DNA from 3 places in the Pseudovibrio sp. Ad26 genome. Region 2 is predicted to be linked to each of the others. Evidence: riboswitches for the same ligand, from Rfam matches in the RefSeq annotation. Region 2 holds a riboswitch; each other region holds the start of a gene.
The links. A riboswitch is a leader RNA that binds a small molecule or an ion and turns the genes downstream of it on or off. The one in region 2 is predicted to bind thiamine pyrophosphate.

Region 1 (5,492 bases), on a different contig from region 2:
CTGCTGTGGCTGTACCACCCGATTTGCGAGTAAAACAATCAACAGAGGTTCACTCTGATCGCAAAAATTACAGTCTTGGCCTGATTTTGAAGGAAAAGGGCTCGTATTTAAGAGATTGACAGATTATAAGGCGCTGTAACTGCGCCCCGGCTCTTACGCCGGGGTTTCTTATGTTGTCTCTCACGATTTGCATTCTGAGCTGGCAAGCCACTTTATACAGAAATAGCAAATCGTATGACGGCGTATTTTAGGAATACGCTGGCAGCCGCAGGAGGGCTGAAGAACCATGGCCAACGTTGTCGTAGTTGGGTCACAATGGGGTGACGAAGGTAAGGGTAAACTTGTCGATTGGCTCTCAGAGCAAGCCGACGTCGTTGTACGCTTCCAAGGCGGACACAATGCAGGTCATACGCTTGTAATTGACGGAACGAGCTACAAGCTGGCACTGCTGCCATCTGGTGTTGTTCGTGGGAAACTCTCTGTCATTGGCAATGGCGTTGTGATTGACCCTCATGCACTGGTTGCTGAGATTGCACGTCTTGAAGAGCAGGGCGTTAAGATCTCCCCGGAAATCCTGCGTGTTGCTGACAATGCTACTCTTATTCTGAGCCTGCACCGCGAGCTTGATGCTTTGCGTGAAGATGCAAGCCCGGCAGGCACTAAAATCGGTACCACCAAACGCGGTATCGGCCCTGCTTATGAAGATAAAGTCGGTCGTCGTGCAATTCGCGTGATGGATCTGGCAAACATGAGTACACTGCCAGCCAAGATTGATCGTCTGCTGACCCACCACAATGCTATTCTGCGCGGTCTGGGTCGCGATGAGATCTCTGCTGAGACCATCTACAAAGAGTTGGAAGACGTAGCTGATAAGATCCTGCCGTACATGGATAAAGCCTGGTACATGCTGGACAAAGCACGTCGTGAAGGTAAGCGTTTGTTGTTTGAAGGTGCGCAGGGCGCGCTGCTGGACAACGACCACGGCACTTATCCGTTTGTAACCTCCTCCAATACAGTTGCAGGTCAGGCTGCTGCTGGTAGTGGTCTGGGTCCAAACTCCATCGATTACGTTCTGGGTATCACCAAAGCTTACACCACTCGTGTAGGTGAAGGTCCGTTCCCAACCGAACAGCAGAATGAAGTTGGTGAGTTCCTCGGTACCCGCGGGCACGAGTTTGGAACGAACACTGGTCGTCGTCGTCGGTGTGGCTGGTTTGATGCAGTGATTGTCCGACAAACCGTTTGCACCAGCGGAATCAATGGGATTGCATTGACAAAGCTTGACGTTTTGGACGGACTGGATGAAATTAAGATTTGTGTTGGTTATGAGCTAGATGGTGAGCGAATCGATTACCTTCCAGCATCTCAAGGTGCTCAGGCGCGGGTTATTCCTATTTATGAGACCCTGCCTGGTTGGAAGGAAACGACCAAAGGCGCACGCACTTGGGCAGAATTGCCAGCACAAGCTGTGAAATACGTTCGGCATGTTGAAGAGCTGATTGGTGCTCCGGTTGCTCTATTATCAACAAGCCCTGAACGTGATGACACAATCCTGGTTCAGAATCCATTCCAGGATTAAGTCTTGAAATGAAGCTCTGGGGGCAATGGGCAGTTAAATGGCGGACTACAATTCCGTTCTAAAAAAAGCGGTAGCTGGTTTACAAGAGAACACAGGTTCTGCACGGCGGGCAGTTTATCAACGCGCGCGGAATGCAATTGTAAAGCAACTTAAAAGTTACGACCCACCTCTGTCTCCCTCCCAGATCACTGAGGAGCAGCTGAAGCTTGAAGAGGCCATTCGTAAGGTCGAAGCGGAAGCTGCTCGTGAGTCTCTCGGGTTGGGGCGGTCTAAAACCACCCCAGCTCCAAAATCTGCAGCTCCAGAAATCTCTGCTGCATCTTCACCTGCTGGCGATACGCCTAAGGCAGGTACAAAGGCCGATACTCCAGCGCGCGATGAGCCAAAAGCACCTGCTGCTAAAGCAGATGTGTTTAAAGAGGCGGTTCGTGCTGCGCAGGATCTTGGCAACGCCGCTCATCAGGCCAATCAGATGGCGCGTGATCAGCTACCTGAATCTGCCAGCGAGCGCAAAGAGCCTGACCTTGGCTCTATGGATGACAAAGAGACGGGTGAACCTGCTGCGTCTTTGCCAACCAAAGGTGCTGTTGAGACGAGCGCAGAAGAGCGCTCTTGGGTGCCGGGTGAGGCACGGCGGACTAAGCTGGAAACAAAAGGTAAATCGCGTCCTGAGATCGATGAGCCTGCCAAGGTTAAGCCAAAGACAAGCCGAAAACCTGCTTCCTCCCGCAAACCAGCCGTTGCGCAGCGCGTTGGCGATGCGATTGAGCAGGAAGAAGGGCTGAAGCCTTCCAATACATCGGGTATTGTCGGTATAATTGTGGTCATACTGATAATCTTGGGTGTTACCGCAGGTGTCTATAGTCTGCGCGATGTTATTCTCTCTTTAGTGCTTCCAGTTGAAACCGGTGAGACTGTTGCGCCAGAAAGCGCACCTTCTAATGAAGATGAGCCGCTTCGGGTTCAGCCGGAACGCACGCCGAAGAAGAACACCGACCGCTTATTGCCATCTGATGAAGGGGCAAAGGTTTCTCCGGATGCGACACGGGTGCAGACGACCCGGATTACCCGGAATTCGTCCAGCGCAGCGCCAACCGAGACAGTAACTGAGCCTCCAGTCGTGCGTGTGGTCGAAGCTCCAGCAGCGCCGGCAGAAGACACACCTTCTGCGCAGGTTCTGCCGGTGACGGAACCTGCACAGCAAAGTACTGCAGTTGAGACCAACTCTGTTCCGCCAGCTGAAACCATTGGAACGGAAGCTGCGGTTTCTCCTGTTGCACAACAGAGCATACTTTACGAAGAGGCCTTGACGCCGGGTGCAGCAGGTTCTGCATCACGTGGGAACGTTGTTTGGTCACTGGATGAAGCTAACGGCGATTCTGTCATCAAGGCTGTTGCGACGCTACCATCTCGTAACTTCTCTGTTGAGATGACATTGAAGCCGAATAGTGATCGATCTTTGCCAGCGAGTCATTTGCTTGAGCTGAACTTCATCTTCCCAGAAGGGTTTGATGGAAAGGGTGTTGAGAAGGTGCCTGGCCTGATCCTGAAGAAGACAGAGTCGGAAGCAGGTGATCCGCTTGATGGTGCTGCCGTGAAGGTTTCTGACACTCTCTTCTGGATTGCGCTGTCTGACAGTGATGAAGAAAAAGCGAAGAATCTGAAGCGTCTTGCTGAGCGTGAGTGGATTGATGTTCCACTGCTGTACAACAGCGGTCGCCGTGCAATGTTGACCTTTGAAAAAGGTACAACCGGCAACAAAGTTATCGCACAGGCAATCAAGAGCTGGAAGTAATCTAGTTTCAGCTGTTTAGATCAGATTTCAAAGGCCTTGGCTCTCTCAGAGCTGAGGCCTTTTTCATTATGCTGTCGTCCGTCAGAGCAAAATCTGCTTGCATCCTTCAGCAGAAACGCGCATGTTCCTTGCTATTCCGAGGGGTGCTTTTCTTTCGAAAAGCTGAGATTGCGATGAGCTAAACCCTTTGAACCTGATCCGGGTAATGCCGGCGAAGGGACGGGACCTGAGCCATTCTTCCCGGATCTCCATGTTTGCATTTTGCTGTAACGGGAGATCCTGTGCTGAAAACATCCCAGAGAGCTAATGTAGCTCCGTTCTTCCGCCTGTTTGTGATGCCCAATACCATTGTTGGGAGTCTGCATGCTGAAGCGAGCTTTGAAACGAATTCTCCGAAGTCTTTTCGGGATTTTGCTTTTTATCGCCATTTGGGAAAGTGTGGTTCGGATTGGAGAGTTTCCTCCGTTTCTCTTGCCAGGTCCGGCGGCGGTTTTTTCCGCTTTTCTCAATCAGGGCGTTTTTCTGCTGCATCATGCAGGCATTACCGCTTGGGAGACCGTTCTCGGCTTTCTCTTTGGCGTGAGTGCTGGGGCCTTGCTTGCTGTTTTGCTGGCAATGTCTGACCGGATACGCCTGTTTCTGCTGCCTCCAATTGCAGCAACCCAATCTCTTCCTGTGTTTGCAATAGCCCCACTTTTGGTGCTGTGGTTCGGCTTTGGGCTGGCCTCCAAGGTTGTGATGGCTGTGATTGTGATCTTCTTTTCTGTGACCTCGACTTTCTTCGATGGTTTGCGGAGGACTGATCAGTCACTGCTTGATCTTGGTAAGCTGCACGGCCTGAACCGCTGGCAGACACTTCGCTACATTCGCATTCCAGCCGCTTTGCCGTCTCTGGCCTCTGGTATGCGCATTGCAGCGGTGTTTGCTCCTATTGGGGCGGTGGTTGGAGAGTGGGTTGGTGCAAAAGGTGGGCTGGCTTTCATCATGCTGCAGTCCAATGCACGCATGCAGACAGCGACTATGTTTGCAGCGCTGATTTTGCTTGCGGTGATGGTGTTGAGCCTGAGGGCAGTTGTTGAGTTCGCCACTTCTCGGATGATCTATTGGCAGAAAGAGATCTAGGTCTCAGAGTATGAGGACGTAACCTTATGAAAAAACTAGGTATGCTGTTTAGTGCTGCAATGCTTGCGAGCACACTTCAGGTGCAGGCCGCAGATAAGCTGACTTTGCTGCTGGACTGGTTTGCGAATCCAGACCATGCACCAATCGTGGTTGCCAAGGCACGGGGTTTCTTTGAAAAAGAGGGCCTTGAAGTTGAGCTGATTGAGCCTGCTGATCCTTCCATGCCACCAAAGCTTGTTGCAGCAGGGCAGGGTGATATTGCAGTTTCCTATCAGCAGACGTTGCACCCGCAAATTGATGAGGGCATGCCGTTGATGCGGATCGGGACGCTGGTCTCTACACCTCTGAACACGCTAATTGTTTTGGAAGACGGACCGATCAAGGAGATTGCAGACCTGAAAGGCAAGCGTATTGGTTATTCCACATCCGGGTTTGAGAACGCCATGCTTGGGAAGATGCTTTCCAATGCAGGCCTAAGTTCTGACGATGTGGAGCTGATCAACGTAAACTTCTCGCTCTCACCATCTCTGATGGCTGGGCAGGTTGATGCGGTGATTGGTGGTTACCGTAACTTCGAGCTGAACCAGATGGAGATTGAAGGTGCGAAAGGCCGCGCGTTTTATCCTGAAGAGAACGGTGTGCCAGTCTATGATGAGCTGATTTATGTGGCTCACAAAGACAAGCTGGATGATCCGCGTTTGAAGAAGTTCATCAATGCGATTGAGGCGGCTACCGTTTATCTGCTTAATAATCCGCAGGACTCCTGGAAGAGCTTCCTTGAGATCTATCCAAATCTGGATGATGAGCTGAACAAGCGTGCCTGGGCGGATACTCTGCCGCGTTTTGCCAGCCGTCCAGCTGCTTTGGACAATGGTCGCTATGAACGGTTTGCAAACTTTCTGATTGAGCAGGGGCTCATTAAAACAGCGCCTCCAGTTGAAACCTACGCGGTTGAACTGCGCTAACCGGTATAGGTCTAAACTAAAATTTGAGCCT
Region 2 (5,492 bases):
AGTGCAACGCTTCCAGCAACCGCTCCGGCTGTAAGCCCAAGCGCCTGACGGCGGGTCAGATTGTTTTCTTTGTTCTTGGTCATTATCTCCGCCTTATTACTCAGACCAGAATTCATGGAAATGATGCACAGGCCCATGTCCCTCGCCTATATCAAGCGTATCCGCAGCTTTGATCGCCTGACTAATATACTCTTTTGCTTCACCAATAGCATCTTGCAGCGCTAGCCCTTTGGCAAGCTCCGCTGCAATCGCAGAGGACAAGGTGCAGCCCGTCCCATGCGTATTCTTCGTTTCATATCGTGGAGCTGTATACCACCGCTCCACATCACCGGAGAGGAAGAGGTCGTCACAGGTTTCATCAGATCCATGCCCGCCTTTCAGCAGAACCCCATTTGCACCCAAATCCAGCAGCAGTAACGCTTGTCTGTGCATGTCTTCACGAGATCCAGCCATCGGCTGCCCAAGCAAAAAGGCCGCTTCCTGCATGTTTGGCGTAATCAACGCCGCAATTGGAAACAACTTCTGCTTCAACACAGAAACAGCGGAGTTTTGCAGCAAAACATCTCCGGAAGTTGCCACCATCACCGGATCAAGGACGACGCACTTAACATCATATTCCGCCAGCTTTGTGGCAATAACATCGATAATCTCTGGCTGTGAAAGCATGCCGATTTTCACGGCATCCACCTTCAGATCAGAAAAAACAGCATCCATCTGCTCCGCCACAAATGCTGGCGGCACATCATGAATACCTGTCACACCTTTGGTGTTTTGGGCCGTCAGTGCAGTGATGACACTGGCCCCATAGACACCGCGAGCCGAAAAGGCCTTCAGGTCTGCTTGAATTCCGGCACCACCACCGGAATCCGACCCTGCAATTGTGACTGCAATCGCACTCATTAGGCCAATACCCCACCTTTATTATTCATTGTTTCGAGCTTGAGACGCTCGTTGAACTGGTCAGCCTTCAAGCTATAAAGGGTATCTATGAAAGCTGGAGTGAAGCTTCCCGGCCCGTTCGCCTGCTCTGCGGCAATCTCGCCGCATACACCATAGACAGCAAGCGCAGCAAGCACGGCAAGTTCCTTATCCGGCTCAACAGCGGCAAAACCAGCCAGCACACCGCCCAGCGCACAGCCAATGCCAGTCACCTTGTCCATATAAGCATGCCCATTGCCCACGGTGTAGGTTGTCTCACGGCCAAACACAGCGTCCTCAATACCAGTGCGCACAACCAGCGTGTTCTCGGTGACAGCTCCACCAAGCCCAGCGCTCTCACCCATATTGGCTTTGAGGATTGAAACGTTCTCTTTCAAAATGTCCTTGGCAAACTCCATGCGAATGTCTGAGCGATCTACTTTAACCGGGTCCAACACCACGGGCATAGATTTCTTGGCCGCCCCTTCAAGCCCCAGCCGGATACCATGTCGTCGCTTACCATCCAGCGTACCAAGATTGAGGAGCAATCCGTCAACACTCTCAGTAAATGCAGGAATTTCATCATGAGCAGACGTCATTGACGGCACAATATTACAAGCCAGCATCACATTCGCCGTGATGCTCTGAGCAACAGAGTTCGTCAGGCAATGAACTCGCACACCACGCTCGCGCACGCTCTCAAAAACCTGCCAAAGATTTTCAGCTGTGTAGGACATTTGTTTTCGCTTCCCTATCGATTACGGCGGGAACGATTACCTTGGTACTCATCCCAATTCCCTCCGCCGGCACAATCCGGATCAGGTTCTAGGAGTTGGCCTTCCGCCTCTCAGCCCGTCAGTCACTGCCGAGCACCCCCATTGGTTAGAATTTTTTGCTAGCAAACAAGAGAGCGAACTGCAAGCGGAAACGAGAGGCAGCGACAAAAGGCAACTGGGGGTAAATTTCGCTTAAAAAACGCAAAAGCTTGCAAAAAAACGCAGCTTCAACGCAAAATGCTCACAAAACAACGCAAACTCAATTTTGAGCGCAGCCCTGAAAGACAAATCAGTCTTACGGGACAGAAGGATAGCAGATTAATGATTCCGTTCTTTGTACAGATCAAATGCCAGCTCGGAAAAACCTATCAGGTTGCCAATGCAATTGCGGACGCAGAAGTTGCCTCCGAAATCTACTCCACCTCCGGGGATTTCGACCTGCTGGCCAAGTTCTACGTCAACGATGACGACGACATCGGCCACTTCGTTGCTGACAAGGTTCAGGTCTTCGATGGCATCCAGGACACCAGAACCATCATCACCTTCAAAGCGTTCTGATACCTACGAAAACAGGCGGGACACCAGCCCGCCTGCACAATCTCTTTTCAAGCTCTAAAGTCTTGATAACTTAGCTTTGAGCATCCTGAATTGCGCTCCACACAGCAACCGGCGTCGCGGGCATATCTATATGCTCAACACCTGCATTCTTGCGCAGCGCATACTGCACAGCATTCATCACCGCCGGCGCCGCTCCAATAGAACCAGCCTCACCAGCCCCTTTGATACCCATCGCATTTGTCGTGGAAGGAACATTGCTCGTCGAGAAGTCGAAATTCGGCAAATCATCAGCACGCGCAACATGATAGTCCATGAAGGACGCTGACAGCAGCTGCCCGGTTTCATCATAAACCGTGTTCTCACACAACGCCTGCGAGATCGCCTGCCCCGCACCACCATGCACCTGACCAGCCAGAAGCATCGGATTCACCGTCACGCCAAAATCATCCACAATCACATAACTGACCACGTCCGTCTTGCCCGTTTCCGGATCAATCTCCACCTCACACACATGCGTGCCATTTGGATAAGTACATTCATCCTGCATGACTTTTTCCGCTGCACTCAAGATATCCGGTTGCGATCCAGCCACATCAACAAGGCTGACCTGCTGGTCGGTACCAACCACGCGCACCTGCCCGTCTTCAAGTGTGAGATCCCCAACACCAACCTCAAGCTTCTCACTGGCGATCTCCTTGATCTTCTTGACCAGCGTTTCAGAAGCCGCCTTCACAGATGGCATGCCAATCGGAATAGACCGCGATCCACCGGTACCACCGCCAGTCGCCACACGGTCCGTATCCCCCTGCACCATCTCAACCTGATCAAGCTGCAAACCAAGATGTTCTGCAATGACTTGGCCATAAGCAGTGGCGTGACCCTGACCGTTGCTCTGCGTTCCAATCAGCAAAGTAACGCTGCCGTTCGTATTCAGCTCAAGCTTGGCTTCTTCACCGCCGGCAAAGGCACACGCCTCCACATAAGTCGATAGCCCAACACCGCGATACAAACCTTTTGCCTTGCTCTCCGCTTCACGCTCCGCAAACGTCGAATAATGGATCTCGTCGAGCGCCTTAGTAAGATGAGCCCCAAAGGAACCCGTATCATACATACGGCCAAGCGCTGTCGTATAAGGTAAGGCAGCGTCGGGGATAAAGCTCTTACGACGAAACTCCGCCGGATCCATACCCATCTCATGCGCGGCCTTATCAGCCAGCCGTTCCATCAGATAAAGCGCTTCCGGACGCCCTGCCCCGCGGAACGCATCCACCGGCACTGTATTGGTATAAACGCCTGTCGCTTCCACCCATGTTGCGGGGATATCGTAAAGACCGGGGGTCATGGTGATGCCGATCTGCGGAATGCCCGGGCCAAATTCATGCAGATAAGCGCCCATGTTTGCAAGCACATGCACCTTGAGGCCGATCATCTTACCGTTTTCATCAAGCGCAAGCTCAGCCGTGGATACATTATCCCGGCCATGCGCATCAGACATGAAGTGTTCAGTACGTTCCTGAAGCCATTTCACGGGATGACCAAGACGTTTTGCGGCAATCAGGCAAAGTGGGTATTCAAGATAGGTGAACATCTTGGTTCCAAAACCACCACCCACATCAGGTGTCACAACGCGGATATCTTTAGGGTCAACGTTGAGTATGTTCTTGGCAATCAGATCACGCATCCCATGACCGCCCTGCGTTCCAGTGGTCAGCGTATACCTGCCGCTCTCACCATCAAACTCGCCAATACAAGCCCGAGGCTCAATCGCATTGGACACCAGACGGTTGTTGATCACCTTGATCTTGGTAACATGATGCGCTTTCTGGAAGGCCTTTTCCATCACCTCCTTGTTACCCATACCAATGTGAAAGGCCTCATTAGACCCATGCTCAGGCCACACAAGCGGAGCGCCGTCTTCTAAGGCTGCTTCAGTTCCGATTGCCGGATCAACATCCTCGTAGTCAACCTCAATCGCCTCCATCGCAGCCCGCGCCTGCTCCACCGTATCGGCAACAACAAACGCAAGAGCATCACCAACAAACCGGGCTGTATCAGAGCAAAGAACTTCACGATGAGGCACCCAGTGCTTCGTCCCATCCAGCTGCCGAAGCACGGCTTTACATGGGATAGAGTTCGTTCCTTCAATATCCGCAGCAGTCAGAATAAGCTGCACACCATCCATAGCCCGTGCATCATCCACTCCCTCTAAGGTGAACTTGGCAAACGCGAGAGGAGACCGCAAAACAACGGCATGTGCTGCACCAGCCACCTTCAGGTCATCCGTGTAATGGCCCTTGCCAGAAATAAAGGCAGCATCTTCTTTTCGGCGAACGGGAGCACCAATTCCAAACTTCGGTGTAGCAACCTGATTCATGAAAACCTCAAAAATCTGGAGAGCGACCCAACACCGCACCTCCCAATACAGCTTTTTACGTATCAGCAGAGAACGTACAGTGCTTTTCTCAGGCTGCAAGTGTTTTCTGGTTCACCACAAAGGTGTATTTTCCAGAGTGACTTAAGGTCATTATCGCATCATTTAGAGCAAATTACGGAAGGGTACTTGGAGCTCTAAGTTGTCGGCAGCTTCGTGCTTACTGTCGAAACTCTCAAGCTAAAATTTGTTTTAGAATTTGACCAAACCGCAAACATTAGGTTATTTAAGCCATACACCCATCTGATCTTTGTTACGTTGTCCGCCCCCTGGCGCACACCATTTTGCACCAGACATTGGGTCTGGTCGTTTTGATCGTATCAAGGCAGCTTCGAAAGCAGTTACATGCCTGTTCCTTCAGCAGAGCCTGAAGGCAGCTCATCATCTGCTGCGTTAAAAACAAGGTTTTCCGCAAAATGGCAAAGCCTGTCCAATAACACACGCGGCATCTGCTGGGCCCTTCTGGCAACATTCCTTATGGCCGTCATGAGCACCATCATCAAGCTGCTCGGCGACCGCTTACACGTTACTCAAATCCTTATGCTGCGCCAGTTTTTCATGCTGGTGATCTCAGCACCGATCATTATCAAAGGATTTCCGGGTTCGCTCAAAACACAGGCTCCACTGCTTCACCTGGGCCGCATCCTGCTTGCGTCCTCTGCAATGTATTTCGGCTTCACCGCAGTCATTCACCTGCCGCTTGCTGAAAGCACAGTGATTGGTTTTGCACGCACGTTTTTCATCACGATCTTTGCAGTTTTCTTTCTGAAAGAAGTTATCGGCATTCACCGAATTTCGGCGACCATCCT
Region 3 (5,492 bases), on a different contig from region 2:
CTTACGCTCTCCCATAGCTGCCAGTCCAACCCGTGAAAGAGCAGCTGTGACTTGCTCTTGCTCAGGCTTTGAGAGCCTTCCGTTAGACCGCAAACCAAGAGCCACGTTTTGTGCGGCAGTTAAATGAGGGAACAGGTTGCCATCTTGAAATAACATGGCGATTGGGCGTTTTCCTGGAACCTGTTTGGTGAGTTCACCTTCTTTCCAGAAAAGCTGCCCCTGCGATATCTCGCGGAATCCAGCAATGGCCTCAAGCAGAGTTGATTTCCCTGCGCCGGAGGGGCCAATAACGGCGACGCTGCTGCCAGCTTCAACGTACAAATTGGCCTGCAACTGGAACCGGCCATTTGCAATGAGACAAGAGCTAAGCTTCAGCATGCCAGCGACCTCCCCGATCTAAAATCCAGAATAGTGCCATTGAAAGCACAAGCAGTAAAAGAGCTCCGCCGGCTGCTGCTTGCATTTTGTATGCCCCCATCAAGCGGTAAATCTGTAAAGGCAGCGTTGCAATTTCCGGATCTGCAAACAGGGCAATCACGCCAAGGTCTCCCATGGAAAGCGCCGCAGCAAGCCCCGCAGCAAACCCGATCTGTGGCCGCATACGTGGAATGAGGACGCGTGAAAAGAACACCCAGCCTTCCATATTTAGAGACAAGGCCAACCGTCCATGACGTGAAACCGTATCTCGCGCAGCAGGGACAAGAATGCGAAGTGCAAACGGCAATGCCATCGCCGCATTGACGAGTGCTGTCACAGGAAGAGCAAGGTCTGACGGGTTTGCCCATGGACGTATAATGATAAACAAACCCGTTCCAATCACCAGCGGGGATGCCGCTAATCCCAAAATTCCAGCAAGTTCAACCACACTATGTCGGCGAACGGCAACGGCTGCTGCCATAGGCAATGCGAACAGCAACAAGATCACCGTGCTGGCTGCAGCGACAGCAACGGAAACAAGCGCCGCCTTCAACACAATAAAGGGCATCAGAAACAGACCGCTAAGGCCTGAAAGAACAACGGCACTGAGCGGCAAAAGTAAAAAGAACGTTGCAAGCAAAATCCAGAAGGCGTCTGCAACAGGTGCACCACCATCCCAGCGCTGGATCGCTCGGTCCAGTCCTGCACCAAACCCTTCACCGCGCGAAAGCTTTAGGGCTGCAAAGGCTGCTGCAGCAGTGAGCGTGAGTTGCAATGCAGAAAGCAGCGCGGCCCGTCCAAGATCAAAGTCATATGTAAATGCCTGATAGATCGCCAGCTCAATCGTTGTTGCCCGTGGCCCCCCACCAAGTGTCAGAGCAACAGCAAAGCTTGTCAGGCAGATAGCAAAGATCACAGCCAGTGCGCCGGGTAAAATGCGGGTGAGCATGGGCAGTTCGATCAGTCGAAACAGAGCTTTTCCATCACACCCCAGCTGTGCAGCAAGGCGAAAACGCTCTGAAGGGACTTCTTGCCACCCTTGTAAAATTAATCGAGTTGCAAGCGGAAGGTTGAAGAAAACATGGGCCAACACAACACCGTGGAGGCCATAGATGCGGATAGGCGAAGCGCCGAAATAGACAAGCACATCAGATATCCAGCCTGCACGGCCAAACACTTGCAGTAGCCCAAGAATGGCAACGATAACTGGAAGAATGAAGGGGGCACCAAGCAATGCTATGAGCAAACTGCGACCTGGAAACCGACGTCGTGCCAAGGCCCGTGCAACGGGCACAGCCAGTGCCACACTGATCACGGCAGAAAGCACGGCTTGAGTAAGCGTAAACTTGAGAGCAGGCCAGTCGGAAGAGGAAAAGCCATGGCCCGCTTCTGCACGCAATGCAACTGCAGCCAGCGTGCCAAGTATAAGTGCCGCGACAAGAAATGCCGCGGCAACACCGGGAAGCGAACTTACTGGCTGAGCGCTTCTAGCCATTCCGGCAGAGCCTCACTTCTTGCAGCAGCAGCTTCTTCAGGTTTAAAGAACAAAGCTTTCTCAGGCACCTTTAATGTGTCAAAGCCAGCAGGCAAACCACCTTCTGGTGTCACAGCAGGATACATCCAGTTGGTCGTTGGAATGATTGTCTGGAAAGCGTCTGAAACCATGAAGTTCAGGAATTTGTCTGCCAGCTCAGGCTGATCAGTTCCGGCAAGTTTTGCCGCCACTTCAACCTGCATGTAATGGCCTTCTTCAAACGCGGCAGTGGTCTTACTGTTATCTTCTTCAGCAATCAGATGATATGCCGGTGATGTGGTGTAGCTGAGCACCATGTCCGCTTCCCCATCAAGGAAAAGACCATAAGCTTCGGACCAGCCTTTTGTAACGGTCACGATGTTGTCGGAAAGGTCCGCCCAGACATCAGCAGCTTCATCTCCGTAAGCCGCTTTCACCCATAGCAGCAGGCCAAGGCCTGGCGTTGAGGAGCGTGGGTCCTGAATAAGGATCTTGGCATCACTCTTTGCAAGCTCGCGGAAGTTGGTTGGTACGGTTTCGCCATTCTTGTGTACGAAGGCAAAGTAGCCCCAGTCGTACGGCACAAAGGTTTCATCAGCCCATTCCACTGGCAGCGTGTATTGGGCCTCAACAGCGTGCGGTGCAAACAGGCCAGTTTTCTTGGCAGTCTCAACAAGATTGGTATCTAAGCCCAGTACCACATCGGCATCTGAGTTTTGACCCTCAAGGCGAATGCGGGAAAGCAGTGCTGCGCCGTCTTCGATGCCAACAAGTTTCAGGTCACACTCACATACAGCTTCAAACGCTTCTTCCACTTTTGGGCCTGGGCCCCAGTCAGAAACAAAGCTGTCATAGGTGTAAACTGTCAGTTGAGGCTTCTCAGCAGCCATCGCTGATGTTGCAGTGAGTAGTCCCGCAGCAATTAACAGATGTTTCAAGTCATCCTCCATTGCGGCGAGAGGGCAAGGATGGATGAAACCGGTACCCTTCCCTCCGCCGGTTCTAGCCGGTTCAGGTTCAACGGGTTCGCCACTAAAGCATCTCAGCACGACAAATACGCGCACCCCGAGGTCAAGAGGTTCTTAACCGGAAAACCACAGGAGCGCAACCGGATATAGCTGGGGTAGAGAGGGCACCTGTATGGAGTTGCAAGAGGAAGCCCGGGCAGTGTCCTGTCCGGGCTTATCTTATTTATTAGGCTGCCAGGTCAAAGCGGTCGGCGTTCATGACCTTGGTCCATGTTGCCACGAAGTCGCGGACGAACTTTTCGTGGTTGTCATCTTGAGCGTACACTTCAGCGTATGCTCGTAGGACTGAGTTGGAGCCAAACACAAGGTCAGCGCTGGTTGCAGTCCACTTTGGCTTGCCAGATTTCCGGTCACGGATCTCATAGGTACCATCCTTGAGTGGATGCCAGCTGTTGTCCATGTCGGTCAGGTTGACAAAGAAGTCTGTCGTCAGCTGACCTTCTCGGTCAGTGAAGACACCGTGCTTTGATCCGCCATAATTGGCACCAAGAACACGCAGACCACCAACGAGCGCAGTCATTTCCCATCCGGTCAGGCGGAGGAGCTGTGCACGATCCAGCATCATTTCTTCCGGGCTAACAGCGTACTCTTGCTTCTGCCAGTTACGGAAGCCATCAGAAATAGGCTCCAATACAGAGAAGGATGTGGCATCAGTCATCGCATCAGTGGCATCTCCACGACCAGAAGCAAATGGAACTTCTACGTTGAAACCAGCTGCCTTGATGGCATTTTCTAAACCAACGTTCCCTGCCAGCACGATCACATCTGCAACTGAGGCTCCTGCCTCTGCCGCAATCGGTTCAAGCACAGCCAGAACTTTGGTCAGGCGGTCAGGCTCATTACCAACCCAATCCTTTTGAGGAGCAAGGCGGATGCGAGCACCGTTAGCACCACCGCGCATATCGGAACCGCGATAGGTCCGCGCGCTGTCCCAAGCGGTTTTGATCAGGTCTTCATTGCTCAAACCACTTGATGAGATTTTTGCTTTCACAGCAGCAACATCATAGTTGGTGCTGCCTGCTGGAACAGGATCCTGCCAGATGAGCTCTTCTTTCGGTACATCCGGGCCAAGATAGTTTGCCTTCGGTCCCATGTCGCGGTGGGTCAGCTTGAACCACGCACGTGCAAATGTATCTCTGAAATATTCAGGATCTGCGATGAACTTCTGACAGTATTCGTTGTAGATCGGGTCAACCTTCATCGCCATATCCGCATCAGTCATGATTGGATTATGACGAACGGACGGGTCGGTTGGATCGATAGGCTTGTCTTCTTCCTTGATGGAGACGGGTTCCCATTGCCACGCGCCAGCGGGAGATTTTACCTGCTCCCATTCATGGCCGAACAGCATATCGAAAAAGCCCATATCAAATGTGGTTGGGTGTGTGGTCCACGCACCTTCTATGCCAGAGGTAAAGGCATTCGTTGCCTTGCCGTCTTGTCCAGGATTGGACCAGCCCAATCCCTGTTCGTCCAGACCAGCGGCTTCTGGTGCGACACCGATGTTGTCGACGGCACCCCGTCCATGGGTCTTACCAACAGTATGACCACCACAGGTCAACGCTGCAGTTTCCTCGTCATTCATTGCCATACGAGCAAAAGTTTCTCGGATCTGATCAGCCGTTTTTTGCGGACCGGGAACGCCATTCACGCCTTCCGGGTTCACGTAGATCAGGCCCATATGAGTAGCGGCAAGCGGGTTTTCTAGCGTTGAAGGATCATCCAGATCGTCATAACGCTCTTCACTACGTGCGAGCCATTCTTTTTCAGATCCCCAATAGGTGTCGATTTCTGGCCCCCAGATGTCCTCACGGCCAAATCCGAAACCAAAGGTTTTCAGACCCATGGAGTCATAGGCGATTGTACCTGCGAGGATAATCAAATCAGCCCAGGAAAGAGCATTGCCGTACTTCTTCTTGATAGGCCAAAGCAAACGGCGCGCTTTATCGAGGCTTGCGTTATCAGGCCAGGAGTTAAGCGGGGCAAAGCGAATGTTACCGGAACCGCCACCACCGCGACCATCTGCAAGACGATAAGAGCCAGCTGTGTGCCATGAAAGGCGGATCATCAGGCCGCCATAATGGCCCCAATCCGCTGGCCACCAGTCCTGACTGTCGGTCATAAGCGCATGGACGTCTGCCTTCACCGCTTCGAAGTCGAGTGATTTGACAGCATCATGATAGTTGAAGCCTGGGTCCATCGGGTTGGTACGCGCACCATGTTGATGGAGGATGTCGAGATTCAAAGCATCAGGCCACCATCGGGTAACCGGCTTATCCATCGATGTATTCGCGCCATGTACCACCGGACAAACACCGGCTGTCTTGACATCGTTACCGTGCATTGCTGTCTCCACTATCTAATTTGGCTCTTGCTGGTTTTGACGTAGCGTTTACCTTAAGCGGTGAGACGAAACGATGCATCCAGCAAATTCTAGACTGAATATAGGTCGCCAAACACATTAAGTGAAATTGCATCTTTTGCACGATGCGATAAGTTTTTCTTATTTATAGTGAAATTTGGAAGGCTGGTAA

Region 1: another riboswitch for thiamine pyrophosphate. It lies ahead of PsAD26_RS26130 (ABC transporter permease); the one in region 2 lies ahead of PsAD26_RS22655 (hydroxyethylthiazole kinase).
Region 3: another riboswitch for thiamine pyrophosphate. It lies ahead of thiB (thiamine ABC transporter substrate binding subunit); the one in region 2 lies ahead of PsAD26_RS22655 (hydroxyethylthiazole kinase).

The regions. Positions count from the first base shown of each region.
Region 1 covers NZ_LMCE01000147.1:45,866-51,357, reverse strand. The annotation lists gene PsAD26_RS26140 (adenylosuccinate synthase) at 287-1,579, shown strand; gene PsAD26_RS26135 (hypothetical protein) at 1,617-3,374, shown strand; TPP riboswitch at 3,504-3,611, shown strand; gene PsAD26_RS26130 (ABC transporter permease) at 3,738-4,496, shown strand; gene PsAD26_RS26125 (ABC transporter substrate-binding protein) at 4,523-5,461, shown strand.
Region 2 covers NZ_LMCE01000095.1:286,886-292,377, forward strand. The annotation lists gene PsAD26_RS22645 (TRAP transporter substrate-binding protein) at 1-83, opposite strand, end outside; gene thiD (bifunctional hydroxymethylpyrimidine kinase/phosphomethylpyrimidine kinase) at 97-900, opposite strand; gene PsAD26_RS22655 (hydroxyethylthiazole kinase) at 900-1,655, opposite strand; TPP riboswitch at 1,697-1,805, opposite strand; gene PsAD26_RS22660 (Lrp/AsnC ligand binding domain-containing protein) at 2,016-2,252, shown strand; gene PsAD26_RS22665 (xanthine dehydrogenase family protein molybdopterin-binding subunit) at 2,323-4,626, opposite strand; gene PsAD26_RS22670 (DMT family transporter) at 5,029-5,492, shown strand, end outside.
Region 3 covers NZ_LMCE01000025.1:50,596-56,087, forward strand. The annotation lists gene PsAD26_RS05410 (ATP-binding cassette domain-containing protein) at 1-378, opposite strand, end outside; gene PsAD26_RS05415 (thiamine/thiamine pyrophosphate ABC transporter permease ThiP) at 365-1,912, opposite strand; gene thiB (thiamine ABC transporter substrate binding subunit) at 1,888-2,868, opposite strand; TPP riboswitch at 2,902-3,008, opposite strand; gene katG (catalase/peroxidase HPI) at 3,125-5,302, opposite strand.